Regions from separate parts of the Clostridium paraputrificum AGR2156 genome, predicted to be linked through region 3. Evidence: riboswitches for the same ligand, from Rfam matches in the RefSeq annotation. Region 3 holds a riboswitch; each other region holds the start of a gene.
The links. Region 3 has a riboswitch for S-adenosylmethionine ahead of G594_RS0101100 (methionine ABC transporter ATP-binding protein). Riboswitches for the same ligand answer to the same signal wherever they lie in the genome.
Positions count from the first base shown of each region.

Region 1: linked by a shared signal. The riboswitch ahead of metK (methionine adenosyltransferase) and the one ahead of G594_RS0101100 (methionine ABC transporter ATP-binding protein) in region 3 are both predicted to bind S-adenosylmethionine.
Region 2: linked by a shared signal. The riboswitch ahead of G594_RS0103075 (O-acetylhomoserine aminocarboxypropyltransferase/cysteine synthase family protein) and the one ahead of G594_RS0101100 (methionine ABC transporter ATP-binding protein) in region 3 are both predicted to bind S-adenosylmethionine.

Region 1 is NZ_AUJC01000001.1:447,282-452,455, forward strand. It holds gene recD2 (SF1B family DNA helicase RecD2) at 1-518, opposite strand, end outside; gene nagA (N-acetylglucosamine-6-phosphate deacetylase) at 622-1,758, shown strand; gene metK (methionine adenosyltransferase) at 1,799-2,974, opposite strand; SAM riboswitch class I at 3,051-3,152, opposite strand; tRNA gene G594_RS0102150 (tRNA-Tyr) at 3,446-3,530, opposite strand; tRNA gene G594_RS0102155 (tRNA-Thr) at 3,534-3,608, opposite strand; tRNA gene G594_RS0102160 (tRNA-Val) at 3,637-3,712, opposite strand; tRNA gene G594_RS0102165 (tRNA-Tyr) at 3,720-3,804, opposite strand; gene G594_RS0102170 (hypothetical protein) at 3,970-4,434, opposite strand; gene yyaC (spore protease YyaC) at 4,541-5,080, shown strand; gene mreB (rod shape-determining protein MreB) at 5,136-5,174, opposite strand, start outside.
Region 2 is NZ_AUJC01000001.1:644,309-649,482, forward strand. It holds gene G594_RS0103070 (LacI family DNA-binding transcriptional regulator) at 1-353, opposite strand, end outside; gene G594_RS0103075 (O-acetylhomoserine aminocarboxypropyltransferase/cysteine synthase family protein) at 590-1,852, opposite strand; SAM riboswitch class I at 1,953-2,060, opposite strand; gene G594_RS0103080 (5-formyltetrahydrofolate cyclo-ligase) at 2,091-2,660, opposite strand; gene G594_RS0103085 (hypothetical protein) at 2,739-3,854, opposite strand; gene G594_RS0103090 (homoserine dehydrogenase) at 3,947-4,924, opposite strand; gene G594_RS0103095 (M18 family aminopeptidase) at 4,976-5,174, opposite strand, start outside.
Region 3 is NZ_AUJC01000001.1:233,040-238,213, reverse strand. It holds gene G594_RS18105 (MATE family efflux transporter) at 1-933, shown strand, start outside; gene G594_RS19450 (hypothetical protein) at 1,013-1,231, shown strand; gene G594_RS0101110 (DUF503 domain-containing protein) at 1,252-1,539, shown strand; gene G594_RS0101105 (GNAT family N-acetyltransferase) at 1,662-2,162, shown strand; SAM riboswitch class I at 2,245-2,371, shown strand; gene G594_RS0101100 (methionine ABC transporter ATP-binding protein) at 2,461-3,423, shown strand; gene G594_RS0101095 (methionine ABC transporter permease) at 3,425-4,063, shown strand; gene G594_RS0101090 (MetQ/NlpA family ABC transporter substrate-binding protein) at 4,083-4,901, shown strand; gene G594_RS0101085 (N-acetylmuramoyl-L-alanine amidase) at 5,056-5,174, shown strand, end outside.

The sequences.
Region 1 (5,174 bases), 210 kb from region 3:
ATTTCTTTAGCATTAGGTCCAAATCTTTTATATATTTTTAAACACTGCCCATGAGTTATGCCAAAGCCTTGAAAATATATCATTATATCTTTTAAATCATGTTGTTCTAAATATGATTCATAGATAATGCTAAATTTCTTTTCTCCAATACCATCAATCTCTTTTATTCTTTCAATATTATTATCTAATATATCCATGGCCTCTTCACCAAAATGGTCAATGATTTTTTTTGCTGTAACAGGACCAATTCCTCTAATTATTCCAGATGATAAATACTTCTCTAAACCATCTATTGTAGTTGGCATAATCTCTTCACATTTACTAATACTAAACTGTTTACCAAATTGTTTATGCATTATCCAAGTACCAGTTAACTTTACATGTTGACCTTCTCTTAAGTAAGGAATTGTTCCTACAGCTGTTATAGGCTTATTCTCTATATTAATTTTAGATACTACATATCCTGTATCACCACTTTTAAAAAGTATTACTTCAACAAAGCCTTCTAAGACTTCCATATTATCTCTCCATATCCAATAAACTTATTTTTATTCTTGACTATATATATTATAATTATATCATAGGATTATAAAGTTTCTAAAAATTGATGGAGGTGTTTTAATGCTAATAAAAAATTGTAATATTATTTATTTAGACAAAATTGAAAAAGGTTCTGTACTAATTGAAAACGGAAAGATTAAAGAAATTAACCCTTCTAACGTTAACGATACAGAAGTTATAGATGCTGAAGGTTTATACCTTTCACCAGGATTTATTGATGTTCATATTCACGGTGCTGGTGGTTGCGATACCATGGATGGTACTGTTGAATCTATAAATACAATTGCAAAAACAATAGTTGAACATGGTACAACATCTTTTACACCAACTACAATGACAGTTGCTGCTGAAGATATCAGAAAATCTATGAAAGTTATTAAAAAGCTTAAAGAAGAAGGAACTGAAGGTGCTAATGTATTAGGAGCTCACTTAGAAGGACCTTTCATAAGCCCAAAAGCAATTGGTGCTCAAAATCCAAACTTCTTACTTGCGCCATCAGTAGAAAACTATAACAAAATAGTTGGTGACTATGGTGATGCTGTTGTATCTATCACAATGGCTCCTGAAGTTGAAGGTGCAAAAGAATTAATAAAGTATCTTTCTGACAATGGTGTTACAGTATCTATGGGGCACACAAAAGCTACTTATGATGAAGCTATAGAGGGAATAAAATGTGGTGCATGCCACTCAACTCACCTTTACAACGCAATGACTCCTTTTACTCATAGAGAACCAGGTGTTGTAGGTGCTACATTCGATACTGATATAACTACAGAAACAATTTCTGATGGTATCCATATTTCTTACCCTGCTTTAAGAACAGCCTATAAGCAAAAGGGAACTGATAAAGTTTTATTAGTTAGTGATGCTATGGAAGCTTGTGGTATGCCAGATGGCCAATATTCTTTAGGTGGTCAAGATGTTATAGTTAAAAATGGTGCTGCAAGATTATTAGATGGAACTTTAGCTGGTTCTGTTCTTACTCTTGATAAAGCTGTTAAGAATATATATAGCAACTCAAATTATCCTTTAAATGAAGTTGTAAGAATGGCTACTTACAATGGTGCAAAACACTGTCATGTTGAAGATCATAAAGGTTTGATAAAAGAAGGTTATGATGCTGACCTTATATTATTTAATGAAGATATAGAAATTCAAAAAGTTTTCGTTAAGGGAAAAAAAGTTTATAATAAATAATAAAAAGACTTATTGCAAATTATTGCAATAAGTCTTTTTTCTATAATAATTTTTTAATTTCTTCAACCTTGTTTAATTGTTCCCATGGAAGATTTAAGTCTGTTCTTCCAAAATGTCCATAAGCAGCAGTTTGCTTATAGATTGGTCTTCTTAAATCTAACTCTTTAATTATTGCACCTGGTCTTAAGTCAAATACCTTTTCAACTATATTAATTATAGTTTCTTCATCAACTTTTCCAGTTCCAAATGTCTCAACTTCTATTGATACTGGCTTTGCAACACCTATAGCATAAGCTAATTGTATTTCAAGCTTATCTGCAAGGCCAGCGGCTACTAAGTTTTTAGCAACCCATCTTGCTGCATACGCTGCTGATCTATCAACCTTTGTTGGATCTTTTCCTGAGAATGCTCCACCACCGTGTCTTCCCATTCCTCCATAAGTATCAACTATTATCTTTCTTCCTGTTAATCCCGAATCTCCTTGAGGCCCCCCTACAACGAATCTTCCAGTAGGATTTATATAATATTTAGTGTTTTCATCTAATAATTCAGCTGGAACCACTTCTCTTATTACGTATTCCATTAAATCTTTTTCTATTTGTTCTAAAGTAACTTCTTCACCATGTTGAGTAGAAATAACTATTGCATCTATTCTCTTAGCTGTGTTATTTTCATATTCAACTGTTACTTGTGTTTTACCATCTGGTCTTAAATAATCTAGTGTTCCATTCTTTCTAACTTCAGTAAGTCTTCTAGAAAGTCTGTGAGCCATAGCTATTGGTAGTGGCATAAATTCTGGAGTTTCATTTGTTGCAAAACCAAACATCATACCTTGGTCTCCAGCACCTACTGCTTCAACATCATCCTTATCACCCTTTTTAGATTCTAAAGCTTCATCTACTCCCATTGCTATATCAGCTGATTGTTCATCTATAGTAGTCATAACTGCACATGTATCACAGTCAAATCCATACTTAGCTCTATCATAACCTATTTCTCTTATTGTTTCTCTAACAACTTTAGGAATGTCAACATAACAATTTGTTGTTATTTCCCCCATTACCATTACTAATCCTGTTGTTGTACATGTTTCACATGCTACTCTTGCATTTGGATCCTTTGATAAAATCGCATCTAACACTGCATCAGATATTTGATCACATATTTTATCTGGATGTCCTTCTGTTACTGACTCTGATGTAAATAATCTTTTCATAATTTGTCTTCTCCTTCCAAATGTTTTTAGGCAATAAAAAAACCCTTCGATAAGAAGAGACTTTACTATATAATCTCTCTCATCTCGTAGATAAAAAATCTACAGGAATTGGCACCTTGTAATATAACAGGTTGCCGGGTTTCATCGGGCCCTTTCCCTCCACCTCTCTTGATAAGAGTTTTTTATTTAATTTTTGCAAACTTATTGTAACATATTATTTTTTTAAACTCAATAGTATTTATTATATAATTTCAACTTTTATCCACAGAAGCTTTTTTTCTATCCACAGATTTTATTAACTTAATACACATTATCAACTTTTAAGGAATAAAAAATGTGGAGTAGATATTTATTTTACTTGTTCCGTCACAAAACTCCAAGTCACACGGAAATAAATATCCACCCCTCTCATACTATTAGAATTTTATACTTTTATAGACATTAAAAAAAGCAAGTAAACTTGCTTTTAAATGGTGGAGGAGGACGGATTCGAACCATCGAAGCGAATCGCAACAGATTTACAGTCTGCCCCCTTTGGCCACTCGGGAACTCCTCCATTTGGAGCTGGCAATAGGAATCGAACCTACAACCTGCTGATTACAAGTCAGCTGCTCTACCGTTGAGCCATGCCAGCATATTATATTTATTTTTTAAGTTTTAAATGGTGGGCACAACAGGGATCGAACCTGTGACCCCCTGCTTGTAAGGCAGGTGCTCTCCCAGCTGAGCTATGCGCCCATTTAAATGGTGGAGGAGGACGGATTCGAACCATCGAAGCGAATCGCAACAGATTTACAGTCTGCCCCCTTTGGCCACTCGGGAACTCCTCCAATTTTTAGTTTTCTTCAAATGCTGTAAGCACCGAATCAACAATAGTTAGTATATATTCTATGCTCTTATATTTCAACTCTCAAATGAATGCATATATCAAGATTATCCTTAATTTACTCTACATCTATCGGTTTTACTCTCATTTAATATTACATCCGTTTTTTCTACACATTTTCTTTGATATTATTAAAATTTACATATGGAGATAATATACTCTTTATTTTCTCATAATCCTCGCTACTTAATCTAGTCTTTAAAACTGATATAGCATTTGTAATTCCACTTTCCTTATCTTCACTATTTATAGCATCTTCTATCATACCTATATCACTTGTTGACATTGTTGTAATAACCTTTTTTAGTTCTTCATAATCTTTCCTAGGCATTTCATTATATATATCCTCTACACTTACCTTTAATATAGGATTTACATCAACAGATACTTCTTTACTTTCCTCTTTTTTCTTGCTCTCCACTTCTTTTTCATCATTTTCACTTTTAACATCTTCATTTGTAACTCCACCTAAGTTCACAATATCTGCTACTGACTTTGGTTCCCATATAAAAATAGTATATATAGTAATAAAACTTGCCAAAAAAATTACTAATCCAACAAAAACTTTTTTCATTTTTTTCACTCCCTTCATATTTGATTTATTGCCACTTAGCATTTTTTTATTCTTATATACTATTTATTAACTCCCACTCATATATTATTGAAGGGGGTGTTATGGCTTGAATAAAAGGAAGGTTCATTATAGATCTGCACTTGCTTATTATGAAATTGCAGAAGGAATAAAAGATTTTATAAAGGATAATACAGCTATAGTTTGTATAGGAACTGATAAATGTATTGGAGATTGTTTAGGACCTTTAGTTGGTACTATATTAGAAGAGAATCTCTTTCCTTTACCAATCTATGGTACTATATCAAATCCCATTCATGCTTTAAATATAGATAAACGATTGGAAGAGATAAATAAATTACACCCTGATGCTTGCATAATCGGTATTGATGCTTGTTTAGGTGAAAATAAATCAATAGGTGAAATTCATACTAGAGACTATGCTATACATCCTGGAAAAGGAGTAGGAAAGACACTTCCTGATGTAGGTATGGCCTCTATAATAGGTATAATAGACTCAAGTGATAATGCTGACTTCTTTTCTTCTAGATCTATTCGCTTATCTCTAGTTCTAGATATGGCCAAAGTTATTTCAAGAGGAATTATACATGCATATTATTTAAACAAAGGAATAAATTTAAAAACATAATAATTTTCTTATATATAAAAAGTGAGAAACTCTATAAAGCTTCTCACTTTTTATGTTACTCTATTAAAATTACTTCTTGATTATTCAAGTTATT
Region 2 (5,174 bases), 410 kb from region 3:
TCTACTTTTAATCTATTCAAACTCTCTAAGTTATCTATTTCTAAATCCTTATTGTGACTAGTATTTAGTATTAATGGATTATACGAATTTTCCCTTAATGTTCTATCTATAGACATTATAACTCTTGATGTAACAATTGAATCTAAGCATGGTGCTATAATTCCTATAAACTTACTTCTTTTTGCTTTCAAACTTTGTGCAAATGCATTAGGTTCATAATTATTTTCTTCTACTACTTTTTTTATCTTTATTTTTGTTGTTTCACTAACACTTCCACCATTTAAGTATTTAGAAACTGTACTTTTTGCCACACCTGCTAATTCAGCAATATCCTTAATAGTTAAATTACTCATATTTTCTCCTACTTAAATTTCACTCTTATTTTATAGTAATTTATTTTGAATATTATATTCTTCTAACTTTAATATATATCAATTATAGGATAAAAATATGTTTATGTAAAAACACATTTTTCTTATTTAATAAAGTATTTTAAATAATTTAATTTAACTACATATATCATCACATAAAAAAGGAAGGGAAAATTACCATTAACTTTCCCTTCCACATTTCTTTTATCTTTATTATATTATTTTAACAACGCTTGTTTTAAGTCATCAATAATATCTTCCACATTTTCTAAACCAACAGATAATCTAACTAATCCTGGTGTAATTCCTGCTGCTACTAATTGTTCATCTGTTAATTGTCTGTGAGTTGAACTTGCTGGATGAAGTACGCAAGTTCTTATATCTGCAACATGTACTACATTTGAAGCTAAGTTTAATGAATCCATAAACTTAACCGCTTCTTCTCTTCCCCCCTTTATTGAGAAGGATATTACTCCACTACATCCTTTAGGAAGATACTTACTTGCTAAATGATAATACTTATTTTCTTTTAAAGTTGGATAATTTACAAATTCAACTTTATCTGATGAACTTAAGAACTCCGCTATCTTTTCAGCATTTTTGCAATGTCTTTCTATTCTAACCGGTAATGTTTCTAAACCTAAATTTAATAAAAAAGCATTTTGTGCAGATGGATAGCAGCCTAAATCTCTCATAAGTTGAACTCTTGCTTTTGTTATATAAGCTGCTTTTCCAAAAATTTCAGTATATACAACACCATGATAAGATTCATCTGGTTCAGTAAACTCTGGGAACTTACCGTTTGTCCAATCAAAATTGCCGCTATCTACAATAACTCCACCAACTTGAACTGCATGTCCATCCATGTATTTTGTTGTTGAATGAATAACTATATCTGCACCATATTCTATTGGTCTACACAAAATAGGTGTTGCAAATGTATTATCTATAATTAATGGTACGTTATTTTTATGAGCAATATTTGCAAACTTTTCTATATCTAATATTGAAATAGCTGGATTTGCAATAGTCTCTCCAAATACAACTTTAGTATTATCTCTAAATGATTTTTGGATTTCCTCTTCTGATGCATCTGGATCGACAAAAGTACATTCTATACCAAATTTCTTAAGAGTAACTGCCAAAAGATTTATTGTTCCCCCATATATAGTAGCTGCGCTTACAATATGGTCACCTGCACTAAGTATATTTAATATACTTATCATAGATGCAGCTTGACCAGATGTAGTACATAGGGCACCTATTCCCCCTTCTAATGATGCTATCTTTTCCTCAACTGCCCCAACAGTAGGATTAGATATTCTTGAATACATATGTCCCTCTGCAGTCAAATCAAATAATTGTCCTACTTGATCTGTAGAGTCATAGGTGTATGTTGTGCTTTGATATATGGGCAAAGCCCTTGGCTCTCCATTTTTAGGCTTATAGCCTTCATGTAAACACTTAGTTTCAATTTTCATAATAGCCCCTCCTAATAATTTTATATAAAAATAAAGCTATCTATCAAAGAGATAAATAGCAATAACGACATAATTTATATTAACTTCGTCATAACTTAACCTCTCATTTCTCAGGAAACTCCTGCAGGATTTAGCACAGTTCTAATAAATGAATATTAGTTGTTGCTAGGCTTCATAGGGCCAGTCCCTCCACCATTCTTAATAAAAGATTATACGATTAATCTAATTATACACTATCTTATTTACTTTTCAAGCATTTTATGGTTTCTTTTTCTGTAATTACCATATGGACTTTTATATCATGCTTTTCTGAAGGTACTTCTTCTAATATTTGAATATCATAAGCTAATGCTATAGTTGGAATATCACTGTTAATTTCACTTAAAAACTTGTCATAATATCCCCCTCCATAGCCAACTCTATTTCCACTTCTATCAAAAGCTACTCCTGGCATTATTATTAAATCGATATCCTCTTTATTAAATATTTCAGAACCATCTGTGGGCTCTAATATTCCAAACTTATTTTTCTTTAATCCATCTAAAGTATTTATCTCTATCCCATACATTACTTTATTTTTCATATCTGTATATGGAACAATTATTTTCTTTCCTTCTTGAAGAAAGTCTTCTACATATTTAATAGTATTTATCTCACTTCCAAAACCTAAATATATGAAAATATTTTTACTATTCTTATAAATTTTATTGTCTTTTAACTTCTTCTCAATTACTTCATCTAGTTCAATTTTATTCTTTAACAAATCTCTTTTTGAAATTACTTTTCTTCTTATCTCTTTTTTATCCATATTAACCACCAAAATAGAGAAACCCAAGCGTCATTTGCTTGAGTTTCATAATTATTCTTATTTCTTATTATAACCTAACTAATTACTTCCTACAATAACTTCTAGGTTCTTAATCTTTACATCACATTCTTCAACTACTACATAGTGTTCTAAGAACTTGTCAAAGATAACGTCTGTATCTTTTAAGTAGAATTCATTTAAACCAACTTCAAACTCTACTTCTGAACCTTCTACAGGACAGAAGTAAACAACTTCATCATCATAATGGTCTAACATATAATTAAGAATTAATTCATTTAGTTTTTCACATACAACCAAATATGCTACTTCCATACCCTTTTTCTTATGTATTAAAGAGAATATACAAGCAGTAGTTCCTAATATACCTTCTTCTTTAATTCTTACATTATATTTATTTTCATAGAAGCTCTTAATAGCTTTTACTCTAACTTCAAACTTATTTTCTATTGCATAGTTTAATTTACTTTCTACAGCATCATTATACTCATCTATTATTCTCACTAAATCTTCATAACATATATCTGATCCCTTTACCTTAGTTAAATCTGTAACTTGAACAACCTTCTCAATCACATTCTCAACCACGTTCTCAACAACCTTTTCTTCTATTTTATTCTTTTCCTCTTTTACTTCTTCATTATCACTATTGTAATAGTAATTAAAATAATCTTCATTAGCTGTATTTTCTTCTAAAGAAGCAATATCTCCTTGAACAGGTTGTACAACTTCTACCTCTGGGATTTCTTCTGTAGCTTCTTTTGCTTCTACCCATTGACTGTCTACTATAGGATCTTCAACTATATCTTCTAAGTTATTTTCATTAGAATTAACTAATATCACTTCATCATCTAGTTTAATATTAGATGAGCAAAAGCCACTATTATCTTCTTCTGCGATTAAGTCTAGGTCATCATCATATCCTAATAAATCGTCATCTCCATCTGCTTCTCCCATAAGATCTTTTAATATATCTTTTTGAAGCTCTTCTTCATAAAGCTCTGTTTCACTTTTTAAAGTTACTATATTTCCTTCCACCTTAAACTTTGGTGATTGTTGTAATGCCTCTAATATATCTTCCTTTTTTAATTCAGGAAACCAAGCATATACAGCACTTAAAGTTAATTGTCTTAACCCCATAAGCATAAATTCAAGTTTACTTAACATTCTCTCCATAAATACCACCTCAACGCCTTAATTTAACATAAACACCCTATGCTTAATATTTTATACTATTGTGGAAATATTTACAATGAATTTTTCTTTTTTTACTTTAAATTTGTTATATCTCTAACAATTGATGCTGCTGCATTTTCTACACCTGAAGCTCCCCCTATAATTGTTATATTTCCAAGAACATCAGTATTAAATAAAATCCCCTTGTTTTTCCTATCTACACTATATAAACTATGTTCAACATTTAATATTTCTGGTGAAACTTTTATTTTTATTTCATTATTTTCTCTATATGTTTTTCCCAGAAGTTTAATCTTTCCTCCACTATCTTTTACCCTATTAATAACTTCTTTGGATATATTGCTTATACCAACTATATCTACATCCTTTAATGTTATTTGTGAATCAAAAAAATAGTTGGTAAGAATAATCATTTTTATAGCAGTATCATACCCTTCCACATCCATATAAGGATTAGTTTCAGCTATACCTATGCTTTGTGCTTTATGTAAAGCTTCCTCATAGCTAACTGCCTTTTCTGACATCTCACTTAGAATAAAGTTACTTGTTCCATTTAATATTCCTTCAATGCATAATATATCTGCTCCTGCACAGCCAACTGCACCACCTTCTATAGTAGGAAGTGCAGCTCCCACTGTGCATCCTATTCCTAACTTAGCATTATTTTCTTCAGCTAACCTTTTCAAACCTTTATAATCTATTAATACAGGTCCTTTATTTCCAGTAACTACACTTATACCATTTTTTAATGCTAACTTTATAAATGATAATGCAGGCTCTCCAGTATCTTTATTAGTGGGAGTAAGCTCAATTAAGTAATCAATATCATTATCTATAACATTCTCTAAGCTTAACCCCTTCGACCAAAGTTCATGCCTCTGCAGGTTATCCTCATTTATAAGTATGCTGTCTATATCTATTCCACTTTTGCAGACAATTCCACCATCACTCTTTATTATAAATTTTATATTAAAATCATATTTTTTCTTTTTTATTAATCTAACTAATGCTTTCCCAACTCCACCATAACCTATTATTCCTATATTCATACTCTCTCCCCAATCTTAAGTAATAAAAAAACTCGCAAAGCGAGTTTTTTATTATATATTATAAAATTCAGTGAATGCTTTTACTGTGTATTCATTATCTAGCACACTTGCTAACTCTCTTACAGAATGCATTGATAATAAAGGTGCTCCCATATCAACAACTGGAATACATAAATTAGCTGCTGTTATTGGTCCTATTGTAGTACCACCTCTTACATCTGATCTACTAACAAACACTTGACATGGAACA
Region 3 (5,174 bases):
ATAGATGGTATTTTTGTAGGAAGAGTAGTAGGTCCACAAGGCTTAGCAATGGTTAATATAGCAATGCCAATATTTAGTATGGCTTTAGCTTTAGGTATAATGGTTTCAGTTGGAGGAAACACTGTAGTAAGTATTGAACTTGGAGAAGGTAGGAAAGAAGATGCTAGAGAAAGCTTTAGTTTAGGATTTTTTTCTCTTATTGTTATAAGTTCAGTTATAGGAATAATTATATTTTTATTTAGATATAGAGTTGCTACAGCTTTAGGTGCAACACCTTCATTAATGAAGGGGGTAATTGAATATTTAGTTATTCTTTGTTTATGTGTACCATTCTTTACTGGTGGAAGTTATTTAGCAGCAGGAATTAGAACAATGGGTATGCCAACGTTTTCCATGTTTTGTACTGTTTTAGGATCAGTTTTAAATATAATTTTAGACTATGTTTTTGTAGTGCTTTGGGGCTGGGGTGTTGCAGGTGCTGCCTTGGCGTCGGGAATAGCATTTTTTATTTCATTCCTTTTAGCTTTTATAAAAATTCAATCTAAGGATTCGATTTTAAAGTTAAAAAAATGCAAAATAAATTTAAGAAAGATTGGAAGGTTCTTTTATAATGGATCTTCAGAAGCTTTAACTGAAGTGGCAGTAGCATTTACTACTTTTATTTTTAATATAGTATTAATGAGAAAAATTGGAGAAATGGGAGTATCTGCTTTCTCAATAATTCAGTATATAGCTTCTCTTGTAGTAGCAGTTTATTTAGGAATAGCTAATGGTATAACACCTATTATAAGTTATAACTATGGAGCAAAAAAAGGAGAAAGAATAAATGAACTAATAAAATATGCATCAAAGGTTATGGTAATACTAGGTATAATATGTACAGGATTTTTATTTTTTTGGAGGAGAAACACTAATATCTTTCTTTGTAAGTAATGATAAAATATTATTAGAGACTACTTCACTTGCTTGTAAAATTTATTCTTTAGCATTTTTAGTAAGTGGCTTGAATATTTTGGCATCGTCCTATTTTACAGCTTTAGAGGACGCTAAAACATCAGCTATAATTTCCTTTTTAAGAGGTATAGCACTAATATTTATAGGGATTATAGTTTTACCTGCTATAATGGGTGATTCAGGAATATGGCTTACTGTAGCTTTTAGTGAGTTTTTAACATTATTAATTGCTCTAGTTTTATTAAAAAAATCAAAAAGTAAATTAATTCAATTATAAAAATTTGGATGTGGTATATCATGAAAATTCTAGTTATGGAAATAAAAATACGAGTATCTTGGGTTCAGAGCTTAAAGGAAAAGCGTATGATAGTTAATAGTATTACTCAAAGGTTAAAAAATAAATTTAACATTTCTGTAGGAGAGATGTTTCATCAAGATAATCATAAAATAATAGGAATTGCTCTATCAAAAGTATGTAGTACTAATGCTATAGTAGACACAACAAAAGAAAAAGTTATAAGTTTTATAGAAGAAAACTGTGATGGAGAAATAATAGAAATATTTGATGAGACAATAGAATATTAAGTTAAAAGGTGTATGAGCTAAAGTGCTTATACACCTTTTATCAGAATAGTAAAAAAATACAGGGTGCAATAGATTTTAACTCTGCTATAATAGAGAAGGATATTTTATGTAAGGAGTAAAAGATGAGGTTAAGAATAGGGGAATTAAAAGATTTAGATTTGATTTATAGCATAAAATGTAAAGCACTAAAACATTATAAAGATTTTGGAATAAGTTGGAATGAAAATTATCCAACAAGAGATACATTTAAGAGTGATATAGATAAAAGGGAATTATTTGTACTAGAAAAAAATAAAAATGAAATTTTAGGAATAGTTGTCATCAATAGAACAGAGGAAAAGGCATACGATGATTTGCCATGGACTTTTAATGATGATTATGTTGTGTTACATAGAGTATTAGTAAACCCTGCTTTTTCTGGAAAGGGATATGGCAAATATTTAATACAGAAGGTTTTAGAATATGCTAAAGAAGATGGAATTAAAGCAATAAGATTAGATACTAATACTAAAAATATACTTGGACAAAAGTTGTACAAGTCTCAGGGGTTTAACATAGTAGGAGAAATTTCTTTGCCAGATAAAGATGGAAGTTTTTATTGCTTAGAAAAAATATTGGAATAACTTTCAAAAATATATTGACAATATTAAAGGATTGGAATATATTATTAAACAAGAAGTAAATAATTAGAAAATAAAATATAATATCTTATCCAGAGTGGTGGAGGGACTGGCCCTGTGAAACCCAGCAACCGATTAAGTGGCTCATTTTCCATTTAGAATACGGTGCTAATTCCTGCAGCAATTTTTTATATTTTGCTGATAGATAAGAGAATAAATTAGGCTTAGTGAATTCATGCACTAGAGATTTATTCTCTAGTGCATTTATTTTTATATTAAAAAAGAGGGAGGGGACATTATTATGATAGAAATTAAAAATGTATGTAAAAGTTTTGGACAAGCAGAGGTATTAAAAGATATAGCAATAAGCATAAAGGAAGGGGAGATTTACGGAATTATAGGCCATAGTGGTGCTGGTAAATCAACGCTTTTAAGATGTATAAATGGATTAGAGTCCTATGATGAAGGAAGTATTAAAGTCATGGGAGAAGAAGTCTCAGGCTTAGGGGCTAAAAAGCTTAGAGAGTTTAGAAAAAATTTGGGGATGATATTCCAAAACTTTAACTTACTTAAAAGGAAAACTGTATATAAGAATGTTTCTCTTCCTCTTGAAGTTTGGGGCTACGATAAAGAGTATATAGATAAGAGAGTGAATGAATTATTAGATTTGGTGGGATTAGGAGACAAGGCAAAAAGTAAGCCTGCATCATTAAGTGGTGGGCAAAAACAAAGGGTTGCAATTGCAAGAGCATTAGCTTTAGAGCCAAAGATTCTTTTGTGTGACGAAGCTACATCTGCTTTAGATCCTAAAATAACTAAAGATATTTTAGCACTTCTATCTAAAATAAATAAGGAATTAGGAATAACAATAGTTATAGTAACTCACCAAATGGAAGTTGTTAAAGAAGTTTGTGAAAGAGTGGCATTGATAGATGGTGGAATAGTTAAGGCTGAGGGAAGAGCAGAAGACTTATTCTTAAAGCCAGGAGCATCATTAAAGAAATTCCTTGGTGAAGAGGATGAGACAACCTTACCTGATGAAGGAATAAATATAAGAATTTTCTTCCCATCAGATTGTTCAGAAAATGCACTTATAACAAGAATGGCTAGGGAAGCAAATGTAGATTTCTCAATAGTTTGGGGAAAACTTGAAAAGTTCAGGGAAAATGTACTTGGAAGTTTAGTTATAAATATTGAGGAAAAGGACAAAGAAACAATATTTAATTATTTAAAGAGCAAAAATATAGAATGGGAGGTAATATAGCATGGGTGAATTATTATTAGAAGCATTTGGACAAACATTAGTGATGGTTGTACCATCAACAATATTCTCTGTAATATTTGGTTTTATAATTGCAATAGTACTTGTAGTAACAGATAGCAATGGTCTAAGGTCTAACAAAGCAATATATAAATGCATAGATGCAATAGTAAATGTATTAAGAGGTTTTCCATTCGTAATATTAATGGTTGCTATAATACCTTTTACAAGAGCAATAATGGGAACATCTCTTGGAGAGAAAGCAGCTATAGTGCCATTAACAATTGCAGCAGCACCTTTTGTAGCAAGAATATTTGAATCTGCTTTAAAAGAAGTAGATCCAGGAGTTATAGAGGCTGCAAAATCCTTTGGTTCAAGTAATTCTCAAATTATATTCAAGGTAATGCTAAAAGAGGCTATACCATCAATTCTATCAGGTATAACACTTACAGTTATAAATCTTATAGGATATTCAGCAATGGCAGGTGCTCTAGGGGCAGGGGGCCTTGGTAACTTAGGAATAAGATATGGATTCCAAAGATTCCAAACGGATGTAATGATTGTTACAGTAATTGTGTTGATTGTAGTAGTACAAGCTCTTCAAAGCTTAGGAAACTATTTTTATAAAAAATTATCAAGATAAATAAAAGGGGGATTTTAATATGAAAAAGACAAAATTATTATCATTAGTATTAGCAGGAGCATTAACATTAGGTTTAGTTGGGTGCGGGGGCAGCACAGAAAAGAAGGAAGATGACAAGGTTATAAAAATAGGGGTTACATCTGTACCACATGAAGAGATAGTTAATGCAATTAAACCTTTAGTAGAAGAAAAAGGTTATACTTTAAAAATAACACCATTTGATGATTATAATACACCAAATACAGCTGTTTATGAAGGAGAATTAGATGCAAACTACTTCCAACATATTGCATTCTTAAATGAAACAAACGAAGCAAAGGGATATGATCTAGTAAATGTTGCAGAAATCCACATAGAGCCAATGACTTTATACTCTAAGACTGCAAAGAGTTTAGATGAAATAAAGGATGGAGACACAATAGCTATTCCCAATGATGCAACTAACGAAGCAAGAGCATTAAGAGTTCTTGAAGATGCGGGGCTAATAAAGGTAAAGGCAGGAGAATTAGTTACTCCAAAGGATATAACTGAAAATCCAAAGAACTTAAAGTTTAAAGAATTGGCTGCAGAACAACTACCACGACTTTTAGATGAAGTTACAGCTGCTGTTATTAATGGTAACTATGCATTACAAGCTAATTTAGATGCGACCAAAGAAGGATTATATACTGAGGATAAGAACAGAGAAGATATAAATACTAAGAGAAATGTTTTGGTTGTTAAGGAAGCTAATAAGGATTCTGAAAAGACTAAAGTATTAAAAGAGGCTTTAACTTCTGATGAATGTAAGAAATTTATAGAAGAAAAGTATAAGGGAGCTGTAATTCCTGTATTCTAATATAATGAATGATTTGAGAAGAGAAATCGCTTAGCGGTTTCTCTTTTTTGGTGAGAATAAAAAGATATAAGCGTTGCTAATATTCACTAAATAACTATTTTCTAAATAGAATAGTATTAGGACAAAGTATTATCAATTTTTAGGAGGAAGGTATTTGGGTAGATGGATAATTGATGCTGGGCATGGTGGAAAAGACAATGGAGCTATTGGACCTGGTGGAAGAAGAGAAAAGAATATATCTTTAGATGCTGCATTAGAGGCAAAAAGAGTATT